One region of the Bordetella sp. FB-8 genome, then DNA from elsewhere that is predicted to be linked to it. Evidence: predicted binding sites of a transcription regulator. Region 1 holds the regulator's gene; each other region holds the start of a gene.
What was found. The regulator LexA, encoded in region 1, represses DNA repair genes until DNA is damaged. The targets are predictions, from matches to a motif close to ACTGTATNNNNATACAGT.
Positions count from the first base shown of each region.

Region 2: H143_RS0117030 (PA0069 family radical SAM protein) is a predicted target of LexA. The motif match lies at 2,468-2,485, and genes of this name have one in related genera.
Region 3: imuA (translesion DNA synthesis-associated protein ImuA) is a predicted target of LexA. The motif match lies at 1,808-1,825, and genes of this name have one in related genera.

Region 1 covers NZ_KB907784.1:3,372,936-3,377,102, reverse strand. Annotated here, with positions in the region: gene lon (endopeptidase La) at 1-867, shown strand, start outside; gene H143_RS0116130 (carboxymuconolactone decarboxylase family protein) at 970-1,533, shown strand; gene H143_RS23290 (hypothetical protein) at 1,528-1,734, opposite strand; gene lexA (transcriptional repressor LexA) at 1,830-2,519, opposite strand; gene H143_RS0116120 (amino acid aminotransferase) at 2,811-4,016, opposite strand; gene uvrB (excinuclease ABC subunit UvrB) at 4,105-4,167, shown strand, end outside.
Region 2 covers NZ_KB907784.1:3,567,994-3,572,160, reverse strand. Annotated here, with positions in the region: gene H143_RS0117040 (peroxiredoxin) at 1-479, shown strand, start outside; gene H143_RS0117035 (glucosyltransferase domain-containing protein) at 585-2,222, shown strand; gene H143_RS0117030 (PA0069 family radical SAM protein) at 2,492-3,679, shown strand; gene H143_RS20970 (hypothetical protein) at 3,742-4,086, shown strand.
Region 3 covers NZ_KB907784.1:4,068,037-4,072,203, forward strand. Annotated here, with positions in the region: gene H143_RS0119530 (VRR-NUC domain-containing protein) at 1-1,693, opposite strand, end outside; gene imuA (translesion DNA synthesis-associated protein ImuA) at 1,832-2,608, shown strand; gene H143_RS0119540 (DNA polymerase Y family protein) at 2,550-3,857, shown strand; gene H143_RS0119545 (error-prone DNA polymerase) at 3,854-4,167, shown strand, end outside.

The sequences.
Region 1 (4,167 bases):
CTGCGCGATATCGTGCGTTATTACACGCGCGAGGCCGGCGTGCGGGCGCTCGAGCGTGAAGTGGGCAAGATCTGTCGCAAAGTGGTCAAGAAGCTGCTGGTCGACAAGGACAAGCGGGGCGAGGCCGGGACCGAGTCGCTGTTGCTACCTGTCAAGGTCAATGGTGAGAACCTGAACGACTATCTGGGCGTGCGCCGCTATACCTTCGGCATGGCCGAGAAGGAAAATCAGGTCGGCCAGGTTACCGGTCTGGCCTGGACGGAAGTCGGTGGCGATCTGCTCACCATCGAAGTGGTGGACATGCCCGGCAAGGGCGCAATCCAGCGCACCGGTTCGCTGGGCGACGTCATGAAGGAGTCGGTGGAGGCCGCCCGTACGGTGGTGCGCTCGCGCGCGCGCCGGCTGGGTTTTGCCGACAGCGTGTTCGAGAAGCGCGACATGCACATCCACTTCCCGGAGGGCGCAACGCCCAAGGACGGTCCTTCGGCGGGTATCGCGATCACGACCGCCATGGTTTCGGCCTTGTCGCACATCCCAGTGCGCGCCGATGTCGCCATGACGGGCGAGATTACGCTTCGCGGTGAAGTGCTGCCCATCGGCGGCCTGAAGGAAAAACTTCTGGCGGCTCACCGCGGCGGCATCAAAACCGTGCTCATCCCGGAGGAGAACGTCAAGGACCTGACCGACATTCCCGACAACGTCAAGAATTCGCTGGAGATCGTGCCGGTGCGCTGGATCGACAGGGTTCTGGAACTGGCTCTGGAGCGCCTGCCCGAGCCCTTGGGCGAGGAAGAAGCGCCCAAGGAAGAGGCCGTCGTTGCCGCCTCGACCGCAGGGGCGGCCACCGATCCGGTAGTCAAGCACTAAGCAGGCATGCCGGGCCAAAACCCGGACCTGTCTCCCGCGAGCCGCGCCCCAAGTGTTGGACATGACTCCAGCGCTTGGGGTGTTTTTCATGACTGTGTCGATATGAATCAGGACAGACTTGCACCGATTCCACCCGCGCAATGGACGGATGCGCAGCGCGCCTGCGCCCAGGAAATCATCGATGGACCACGCGGGGCCTTGATATCGCCTTTCTTACCCATGCTGCGCAGCCCGGAGCTTACCGCGCACATGCAGCGGCTGGGGGAGTACCTGCGCTATCGCAGCGCCATCGGATTGCGCTTGTCGGAACTGGCCATTCTGGTGGTGGCCAGGCACTGGAACCAGCCGGTGGAGTGGGCCATTCATGCGCCGATTGCAGCTCGCGAAGGCATTGCCCAGCAGGCCATCGACGATATCGGACATGGCAGAGATCCGGCCGATCTGAAGTCGGATGAGCAGTTGGTCTATATGTTTAGCAAAACGCTACTGAACCGCCAGGATATCGACGATGCGTTATGGCAGGCTGCCATCGACACGCTGGGTGAACCGGGTGTAGTGGACTTGGTGGGTGTCAACGGCTATTACGCCAACCTGGCCATGCTGATGAACGCCGCGCGCACGCCCACACCGGCCGCTTTGGACCAGGCCGTACTGCCGTCGCTATAGCGGGCCGCACCAAAGGTGCCAACGCGCATGAGGCAAGGCATCTGCAAGATAGGTGCAGTTGGCCACACCTTCGGTGACGCCCTTGTCTGCACACCACATGGCAGGCATCTTACCCATCGGATTGACGGCGAGATATTCCGGGGGCTCATGGTGCCGCTTTAGGTCAGTACGACGGGGGCTTAGGGCGCACCGCCACTTCAAGTATCCTGCTCACGATATTGCCGCGCGACTGAGGATTGATATAGAACATCAGTTCACTCTGCATAGCCGTGCTCTTTTTAGTGTTGACAGCCCCCCTAGTGCAGTGGCTGGGTGCGGATCAGTCCCACGGCGATACCTTCCAGCGCGAAGTCTTGCCAAGGCTCGACCACGATGGGTTCGAAATCGGGATTTTCGGGGAGCAGTTCGATGCGCCCGCTCTTGCGCTGCAGTCGCTTGACCGTCACGTCGTCGTCGATGCGGGCGATGACGATCTGGCCGTTGCGCGCATCGGAGGCGCGCTTGACGGCCAGCAGGTCGCCTTCCAAGATGCCGGCATCGCGCATGCTCATGCCTTTTACCTTGAGCAAGTAGTCGGGTGTTTGCGCGAACAGGGCGGAATCGACGCCGATTTCGCGTTCGACATGTTCTGCAGCGAGGATGGGGCTACCCGCAGCCACACGCCCGACCAGAGGCAGCAGCAGGCGAGAGAGTGCGTCGGCCGACTCGGCGAGCAGCGTGCCAATAGGGCCGGGCATCGCGCCCTGGCGAGCCTGGGCGTCATGGGTTTCGCCGGCAAGCAGACGTATGCCACGCGAAGCGCCGGCGGTGAGTTCGATGGCGCCCTTGCGCGCCAGCGCCTTGAGATGATCCTCGGCCGCATTGGGGGATCGGAATCCCAATGCCTGGGCAATTTCGGCGCGGGTAGGCGGAAACCCGGTGCGCGCGACGGCGGCTCGGATCAGATCGAGGATTTCCTGCTGGCGCGCGGTGAGCTTGGTAGCCATGAAGCATCCTGACTGTATGGATATACAGCTATTTTGATGGGCGCCGCGCCAAAAATCAAGTGTGATGCCGCGGCTATGCGGGCGGCATGATGAAGCGCTGCTGCTCGGCTCCATAAGCGCGAACGGTGAGACGCCATTCCTATACGTGCTGGAAGTCGAGTCATGGCGCCATGGCGCTTTATCGCAGCCTGGGCTGAATCGGGCGGCGCGCAAGGGGCTCTTGAAGGCGCTCGAATGAAAAAAGCCGGCGCGGATCGATCCGCGCCGGCTTTCAAGGCCGGAAAGTTGCGTTCAGCTTCTGAGGACGGCCGCGATGGCCTTGGCCACCGTGCCGATGTTGCCGCTGTTGAGCGCGGCTACGCAGATTCGGCCGCTGGACACGGCATAGATGCCGTGCTGTTCGCGCAGGGTGTCGACCTGTGCTGCGGTCAAGCCCGTGTACGAGAACATGCCGCGCTGCTTGACGATGAAGCCAAAATCCTGCGAGGCGCCCGCAGCCTGGACCTTCTCGGCCAATTGCTGGCGCATCAGGCGGATGCGGCTGCGCATGCCGGCCAGTTCCTCTTCCCACATGGCAAAGAGTTCGGGCGTATTGAGCACACTGGAGACGATGGTGCCGCCGTGTGTGGGTGGATTGGAATAATTGGTTCGTATGACGCGCTTGAGCTGGCTCAGCACGCGGCCGGCCTCGTCCTTGTCGCCAGCCACCAGAGTCAGCGCACCCACGCGTTCACCGTACAGCGAGAACGACTTGGAGAACGAGGAACTAATCAGCATGGTGATGTCTTGCGCGGCGAAGATGCGCACGGCTTCGGCATCTTCGTACAGGCCGGCGCCGAAACCCTGGTAGGCAATGTCCAGGAAAGGTACCAGGTCGCGCGCCTTGACCACCTCGGCCACCTGCTTCCATTGGGCGGTGTCCAGGTCCACGCCGGTGGGGTTGTGACAACAGGCGTGCAGCACGACAACGGTCTTGGCCGGGGCAGCCTGCAGCGCGGCCAGCATGCCGGCGAAGTTCAGGCCCCGGGTGGCGGCATCGTAGTAGGCATAGGTTTCGACGGGAAAGCCGGCGCGCTCGAACAGGGCGCGGTGGTTTTCCCAACTAGGATCGCTAATCAGTACCTTGGAGCCGGGCAGGATCTGCTTGAGGAAATCGGCGCCAATCTTGAGTGCGCCGGTGCCACCCAGGGCCTGGGCGGTGAGCACCCGGCCGGCAGCGATCAGCGGCGAGTCGGCGCCCAACAATAGGGTCTGCGCCCCCTTGTTGTAGCCGGCAATGCCTTCGATGGGCAGGTAGCCGCGAGCGGCGGCGGCCTCGATGCGGGCCACTTCGGCCTTGCGTACCGCGGCCAGCAGGGGAATGCGGCCCTCATCGTCGTAGTACACGCCCACGCCCAGATTCACCTTATCGGTACGGGTGTCAGCGTTGAATTGCTCGTTCAGGCCGAGGATGGGGTCGCGGGGGGCTTGTTCGACGGATGCGAAGAGGGTGCTCATGGGCGTGTTTAGCGTCAGTGGTCGAGCCGGGTGGACTCGCCACCAAGGCCTGTGGATAATGAGGGGTTTCCCTCAATTAAAGTCTAGCATGCCCGTCGACTCTGTCGTCCCGGAATCCGAATCCTTCGGCGGGCCTTCTCCCGAGGGCCGC
Region 2 (4,167 bases), 200 kb from region 1:
AGCTTGCCAGCGAGTTTGCCCGGCGCAACGTCAAGGTGTTGGCCTTGTCGGTGGATGGTGCCCAGTCGCACAAGGACTGGATCCACGACATCAACGATACGCAATCGACCACGGTGAACTTTCCCATCCTGGCCGACGAAGACCGCAAGGTTTCCGAACTCTACGACATGATCCACCCCAATGCCAGCGCCACGGCCACGGTGCGCTCGGTATTCATCGTCGACCCGGCCAAGAAGGTGCGGCTCATCATCACCTATCCGGCCAGCACAGGGCGCAATTTCAATGAGATCCTGCGCGTGATCGATTCGCTGCAGCTGACCGACAGCCACAGCGTGGCCACGCCGGTGAACTGGCAGGACGGCGACGACGTGATCATCGTGCCTTCGCTCAAGGACGAGGCCGTGCTCAAGGAAAAATTCCCCAAAGGCTACAAGGCCGTGCGGCCCTATCTGCGCATCACGCCGCAACCCAACAAGTGACCCCAGGCCGGCAATCGGCCGTAATTCGGGGCCGGGCGCACGAGCGTCCGGCCTTTTTGATTCGGGTATGCTCTTGCGCGAACCTAAAATGGCATGTAACCCGCAATGAATACTTCTCCAGCACAAAGCGCTACACAGAATCTGGACGTCCCGCGCTGGAACAGGCCAGTCTTCAAGGCCGCGCTGATTCTGAATGGCATCGTCGCCTATTGCATCCTGCATGCCGACCGCCTCTACGTGGACGACCTGGGCCGAGTGCATAGCGGCTACACGGGCTGGACGGGCGATGGCCGGCCGCTGACCACACTGGTCATGCAGTCGCTCAACATGGGCACACCCTTGACCGATCTGACGCCGCTGCCGCAGATCCTGGCCGTGCTGCTTCTTGCCTGGTGCGCCATGCTGGTCGCCCGCAAATTCGCGATCCGCGATGCCGCGACAGCGACACTGGTCGCCTTTCCGCTGGGCGCCAGCCCCTTCTTCCTGGAAAACTTGTCGTACAAATTCGACGTGCTGACCATGGTGCTGGCCCTGACCTTGGCCGTTGCGGCGGTCTGCGAGACGCCGTGGCGCGGACGCAGAATGGGGTGGGGCGCGCTCTGCCTGTTGGGCACGCTGTGCCTGTACCAGCCCGCGCTCAATGCCTTCCTGGTCTTGAGCGTGCTGGAGTTCCTCTACCTGATGTGGCGCGATGCCACGCCCGGCACGCTCGCGCGCCAGGTGCTGGGCCGTCTGGCCCAGGCGGTGGCGGCGATGATTCCTTACAAAATCATCGCCGATGTGATCCTGCGCAACCCTTATGCCAGCTACCACGCTGCCTTGCTGCGCCCCGGACAGTGGTCGGCCTTGTCCGACAATGTGCTGAGCTATTGGGAGCTGATACGCGAGGGCTTGAGCGAGACCGGCTCCTGGCCTTTGAGGGCGGCGCTGGCGCTGGGCCTGGTCATCGCCCTGATGTTCGGGCTGCGCTATGCGGCCCGCTCCTGGCGGTACTGTAGTCTGGCCGGACGCATTGGTCTCGTGGTGCTTGTTCCGATCATTCCGGTGGCGTTGACCCTCAGTGCCCTGGGGCCTCTGCTGTTTCTCAGCGAGGCCGTGATCGAGCCGCGCATCCTGGTGGGTATCGGGGCCTTGATCTCGGCCTGTCTGGTGCTGCTGTGCATATATTGGCGTGAAACCGTGCCTTGGGCTGGCCTGCGGCGCTACGGCCTGTGGACGCTTCTGGGGCTGCCGGCCTACAGCATGCTGCTCCTGGCAGCAGTCTACGGCTATGCCATGCAGGCGCAGAACAGCTATGAACACCGTATCAGCGCCAGCCTGGCTGATGACTTCGTCAACATCAACCAACGCTATGCGGCGCGCGGTGTCGACCTGGAGCACTATGTTTTGAACGGCACGGCCGGATATCCGCCGGTGCTCAACCTGACGATGAAAAAGTATCCCTTCCTGCGGCGCTTGGTCCCCATCTATCTGACCTCGGGCTGGGGGTGGGTGCGCGATCTGCTGGGCCAGTACCGCATGCGCGAGACCATGGACACGCTGCCGGGCAGCTTGAGCGACGCCGTCAGCCATCAATGCGACAACCCGCCTGTGCGCATTACCTCCAACTACAAGCTCTATGTGGTGGGTTCCATCGTGGTGGTGTCTTTCAATAATGCGGTGCAATGCACGTTCGATCAATTGCAGCAACCCGTGGCCCCTCTCAAGCACTTGGGCATCCCGAAGGGCAAGCTGCCGCAGTGACCGTGCGATGGTTCGCCCTGCGCGCTGCCGGCGCTGGTGGGAATAAGCTGATAACAGCAATGGCCAATACAGGTCAACGATTAATTTTTTGCCCTGTTGCTTTGTTGATAAATTGTTTAAAAACAATAGCTTGTAATATTTTTTGAAGGTTTTTTCATCAGGCGAAATCAAGAGTTCTCCAGGGGTCTTTTCTTGGAGTAAATTGGACTCGTCGATTTGAGGGCGATGGATTGCTTGCAAAAAGTACTGTTTTTTTATACAGTACTCGAATGGCAAACATCGATCGTTCCTCTTTCGCTGTTTCCGCCGGTTCTGGGTCCCCGGCTACCGCCCCCGCCGCTTTGCGCGGTCGGGGTGCGGTTACTAACGTGGGGCACCGCTACCAGTCGGATACCCGTGTCGAACCTCTCGAAAACGAGTGGGCGGTCGAGGCTGCCGACGACTGTGTCGGCGAGGAGGGCGACGCTGCGCCGGCTCCTCTGACGCAAGTGCGCCCCGAGCAGGTCCGCACGCTGCTCTCCCGTAACGATTCCCCCGATATTCCCTTCGAACTGGCCATCAACCCCTACCGGGGCTGCGAACACGGCTGCGCCTATTGCTACGCGCGCCCTACGCATGCCTATCTGGGGTACTCGCCCGGACTCGATTTCGAAACCAAGCTGACCGCCAAGGTCAACGCCGTCTCGGCGCTGCGCGCCGATCTGGCCAAGCGCAGTCATCGTGTCTCCCCCATCAATTTGGGTTCGGCTACCGACATCTACCAGCCCATCGAGCGGCAATGGCGCCTGACGCGCGGACTGCTCGAACTCATGCTCGAAACCCGCCACCCGGTCACCCTGGTCACCAAGAATGCCCTGGTCGAACGCGACCTTGATCTGCTCACCGCTCTTGCCGAGCGCAATCTGGTCATGGTCTACGTCAGTATCACCACGCTCGATGCGGACATGGCACGCACGCTCGAACCCCGGGCGTCGGCGCCCTGGCGCCGGCTGCAGGCCGTGCGCACCTTGACGGCCGCCGGCGTGCCGGTCGGGGTGCTGGCAGCGCCCATGATTCCCTTCATCAACGACGCCTTCCTCGAAGCCATACTGGCTGAGGCGGCCGGGGCAGGTGCCCGCTGGGGCAGCTACACCGTGATCCGGTTGCCCTGGGAAGTCCACGCGGTGTTCGAGCAGTGGCTGCGCACGCATTTCCCCGACCGTGCCGAACGCGTCCTGCACCGCATCGAGGACTTGCGCGGCGGCCGTCGCAACGATCCACGCTTCGGTACCCGTATGCGCGGCACTGGCCTTTGGGCAGACCTGTTGCGCCAGCGATTTTCGCTTGCAGCGCGCAAGCACGGCCTGAACCTCACCCCCCGGGCGCAGCTCGACTGCCAGCAGTTCGTTCCTCCTGTCACCCGCATTCTCAGTGTCCGCAGTACCCCGACGTCTCCCCAGTTGTCCCTGTTCGTTTAATCCGATCCAAGGCTAGGCGGGCATGATGCCCAGGCTGGCCGTTAGACCCCAGGAGTGCCACCATGAGCATCGCCGCTTCAGCTGTTCTTCCCTCGCTGCCGGTTTCGGGTTTGCGCCAGCCGGCATTCGGTGTGTCCGCCCCCGGCAAGTCCCGCTCGGGCCAGGCCCCGCTCCGGGAGCCTGCGGCGCAGGTCCCTGCGCGCAAATGGCCTTTTCCGCCCGAACCCCAGTCGACGGCAGCGCAGCCACCCGTTTTTCGGCCGGCGTCGTCGCTGGGCGACGTACGCAAGCTGTCCTCCAGCCAGATCGTGTCGCGCAAGGACATGCTGCTCGACGTGCTGATGGTTGTCGCCTGGGGCATCGCCATTCCCGCTCTCATGTGGCTGGGCGCGGTTGCGGGTTTTTGAGCAAATCCGGCTGCTCGGTCTCGGTGCTTGCGGCTTGACGCGCAGAGCGGTGCGGTTCAATCCGATGGGCAGCCTCGATAC
Region 3 (4,167 bases), 700 kb from region 1:
GCGGCGCATCCTCGAACGCAGACGCACAAGTGATCTGCCCGGCCGGCTGCCTGCGCCACTGCACATGGCAGACGCGCACCGGAATGTCCTGCGCGGCGCAATACTGCAACCAGCGGATCTGGTTATCCTGCAGCTTGTCCCCCGGCGCCTTGACCTCCACCAGTTCGTAGCGGCGCTCGGCCGGCCAGAAGCGCACCAGGTCCGGGAACCCCGTGCGATTGGCCTGCACATTGCGCAGCAGCCGCGCGAAGAGCCGCTTCAGGTGCTCGGCGGGAATGCAGTCCAGCGCCAGCGCCAGTAGCGGCTCGGTCAGCACGCCCCAGAACACGAAGGGAGATTGCAGGCCCTGCTTGTCGGCAAAGCACTGGCGGATCGCCTCGCGCCAGCTGCCGTCGTCGAGCCGCGCCAGGCAGGCATCGAACAGCGGTGCGCGGCGCGCGGCGAAGTCCGGCGCGCCCAGATCGGCCGGTCCGCCCTGGAACGGGTGGAAGAAGGCGCCCGGCAGGGGCGCGAAGACAGCCTTCCAGCACAGCAGCCCGAACAGCGAGTTGATCAGTGCGTTCTCCACATAGAACACGGGCGCGGCTTCGCTGTGCCAGTGGTCGCGCAGCACGTACTCTACGGCCGAGGACTCGGCGGACGCATCCAGCTCCAGATCCATGCGCAGTTGCGCCACGGCGGGCGCCCGGCTCGCGCCGCGCGCGGCGGCGCCCAGCCCCAGGCCACGGCATAGGCGCGGCAGCATGCGCGCCACGCGCTGGGCTTCCTCGTCGCTTTCGGGATCGGCCTGGGCGGCTTGGGCCAGGGCCATGGCATCAGCCAGGCGCTGCATGTGTTCGTACACCCGGATGCGCCGGTGGCGCGCGCCAGGATAGGTGCTTTGCGCGTAGGCCTGTTCGGCGCGTGCCCAGTCTTGCGCGCGTTCGCAGGCCTGGCCTATGCGCAGCAGCACCTTGGCGCGGCGCTGCTCCAGCCAGGGATTGGCGCTTGTGCATCGGGCCGCGGACTGCAGCAGGACATCGATCTCTTGACCTTCATCGAGTGCGCGGCGGCAGGCGTGCAGGGCCAGGTAGCAGTCCACATCGGCGCGCGACCGGAAGGCGCGCGAGGTGGCCTCCAGGGGCACGGTTTCGTAGCGGAAAACGCCCAGATCGGCCAGCACGAACTCCGACCAGTCTTGGTGCAGGTTGCCGAAGAACATGAGCCGAAAGCGTTCGCACAGCTCGCCCACCATCACGCGCCAGGCGGCCCCGGGCGCCTGCGGATTCCAGGCGCCATAGGCCTGGGGCACCTGATGCAGAGGCTGCAGCGCCTGATGCATCAGGGCCTTGCGCTGGCCCGCATGGATCGGCGCGCCAGCAAACAGGCGCAGCAGTTCGGGCTTGGTGTGCAGCGCGAACAATTCTTGCAGATCCATGGGATGGCCGGCATCGAGCCAGCCCAGCGCGAGCAGCGGCGCAGCCGCGCCCGGGATATCCGCAATTTCCCCGTAAGCGAGCTTGCCCGCGAGGAACCAGGGTCCGCGCCGCATCAGCAAGCGCACCATCAGCGCCTGCGAGGGCCGAGGCAATTGCGCGAACTGCGCAAGGAATGCCTGTTCGGACCCATGCAGCAGATCGCCGTAGCGTTCGGCGATCCAGTCCAGCGCACGCTGGAAATTGTGCAGGTAGTAGTAACGGTGGGAAGGCAGCATCGTCCCTGGACAGCAAAGATCCATACACTGGTTTTTTATACAGCCATGATAGCGAATCAGGCCCAGGACGGCCACATCATCGCGCCGCGCGGGAATGGATGACGGTGGATATATACTGTATAAATAAACAGTATTGATATGAACACTGATCCCCTCCCCGCCAACCGCCTGCGCGCAGCGCCTGCCATCGCCCTGCCCGGCATCTGGCGCGGCAGCGAACTCGGCCGCCAGTCGGCGGCGGTGGTGCCCACCGGCTGGCCGCGCCTGGATCGCGAACTGCCTGGCGGCGGCTGGCCCAGCCAGTCACTCACCGAAGTGCTGGTATCCCAACCCGCGGCCATCGAATGGCGCCTGCTCAGTCCTGCGCTGCGCCAGGTCGTCGCGCGCGGCGGGCATATCGCCGCCGTCGCGCCACCGCACCCGCCCTATCTGCCCGGCCTGCGGCAGGCGGGCCTGGACGAACGCCGCTTCGTATGGATCGAGGCGCAGACGCCAGCCGAGCGCCTGTGGACGACCGAGCAGTTGATCAAGGCCCGCGCCTGCGGCGCCGTCATCGCCTGGCTGCCGCAGGCGCGGCCCGAGCAGATTCGGCGCCTGCAGGTCTGCGCGCAATCTTTCGAGGGCCTGGTGTTCCTGTGCCGCCCCGAAGCGGCCCGGCGTGATTCCTCCGCCGCGCCGCTGCGCGTGCATGCCGGCTTCGGCCTGGACTGGGAATTGCGGCTGCATATCCTCAAGCGCCGCGGCCCCATGATGGACGGGATGATCGCGCTCGCGTCGATGCCGGATGGCCTGGCCCGCGTCATCACGCCCCAGTTGCTGCGCCCCAGCCGGCTTTTTTCTCGCGAGGTGCCCGCCGATGCTGTGGGTGGCCCTGTCACTGCCCTGCGCGCCCGACGAGACGCCGCCATCCAGTGATGCGCTTCATGCACTGGCGACCTGGGCCCTGCAATTTACTCCCTGCGTCGCCATTGTCGATGAAGCCGTCGTCCTGGAAGTGGAGGCCAGCACGCGCCTGTTCGGCGGCCGCAGGGCGCTGCACGACCGCATCGCGGGCCAGATCCTCGATCTGGGGGTGGACGGCATCGCCTGGGCGCCCAACAGTCTGGCCGCGCTGGCCTGCGTGCGCACCAAAGTGCTCAATGGCGTACGGCAGCCGCTGCCGGAACTGCTGGACGCTTTGCCGATGCAGGTGCTGTCGGCCGTGGCGCCCCACCACCTCACCCTGGCCCAGCTGGGCTGCCGCACGCTGGGCGATGTGCGGCGCCTGCCGCGCGGCGGCATCAGCCGGCGCTTCGGCAAGGACCTGCTGGACGCGCTCGACCAGGCATACGGCCTGCGGCCCGAAGCGCATCGCTGGATCGCGCTGCCCGAAACCTTCCATGCACGGCTGGAGCTGATGGCACGCGTAGAGACTGCGCCCGCCATGCTGTCCGGCGCACGCCGCCTGCTGGTGCAGTTGTGCGGCTGGCTGGCCGCAAGGCATGCCGGCACCACCGCGTTCACGCTGCGCTGGACGCACGATACCGTGCGCCCGCGCGACACCTGCGATGGCGGCGAGCTGACAATCCGCACCGCGCAGCCGATGCGCGAGGCCGGGCATCTGTACCAACTGCTGGACGAGCATCTGGCCCACATCGCGCTGCAGGCGCCAGTAAGCGATCTGGCGCTGGAAGTGACGGACGTGTTGCCGCTGCAGGAGCGCAGTGCCTCGCTGCTGCCCGAGGCGAGAAGCGAAAGCGAGTCGCTGACCCGTGTGCTGGAGCGCATCGCCGCGCGCCTGGGGCCGCAGCGCGTGCGGCAGCCCGTGCTGCGCGAGGACCATCGCCTCGAATGGATGCAGCACTGGCAACCAGCGCCACAGCCCCCGTCCAGGCAGCCCCTTGCGCCGTACGAACTGCCGCAGCCGACCTTCGTCCTGCCCGAGCCGCAGCGGCTGGCGATGCGCGGGCACCGGCCGCTGTACCAGGGGCCGCTGATGCTGCTCACCGGCCCCCATCGCATCGAAGGAGGCTGGTGGCACCGCACCGAAGACGATGCATCCACGCACCATGTCGAGCGCGACTACTGGGTGGCGCTGAGCGAACGCGCGGGCGTGCTGTGGGTATTCCAGCAGCGCTTGGCCGGCGACGATGCCGCCTGGTATCTGCATGGATGGTTTGCATGAACGCGCCAACCCCCTCCCCCATCCCGGACTACGCCGAACTGCGGTGCCTGAGCAATTTCTCGTTCCTGCGCGGCGCGAGCCACCCGGAGGAACTCGTCGAACGCGCCTACAAGCTCGGCTACAGGGCGCTGGCCATCACCGACGAGTGCTCGATGGCCGGCGTCGTGCGGGCACACGTCGCGGCCAAGGAACACGGCCTGACGCTGCTGATCGGCAGCCAGTTCGAGGTCCAGGCCGAGGAGCCACTGGCGCCTTTCACGCTGGTCGCGATTGCCTGCAACGGCAATGGATACGGCAACCTCTGCCAATT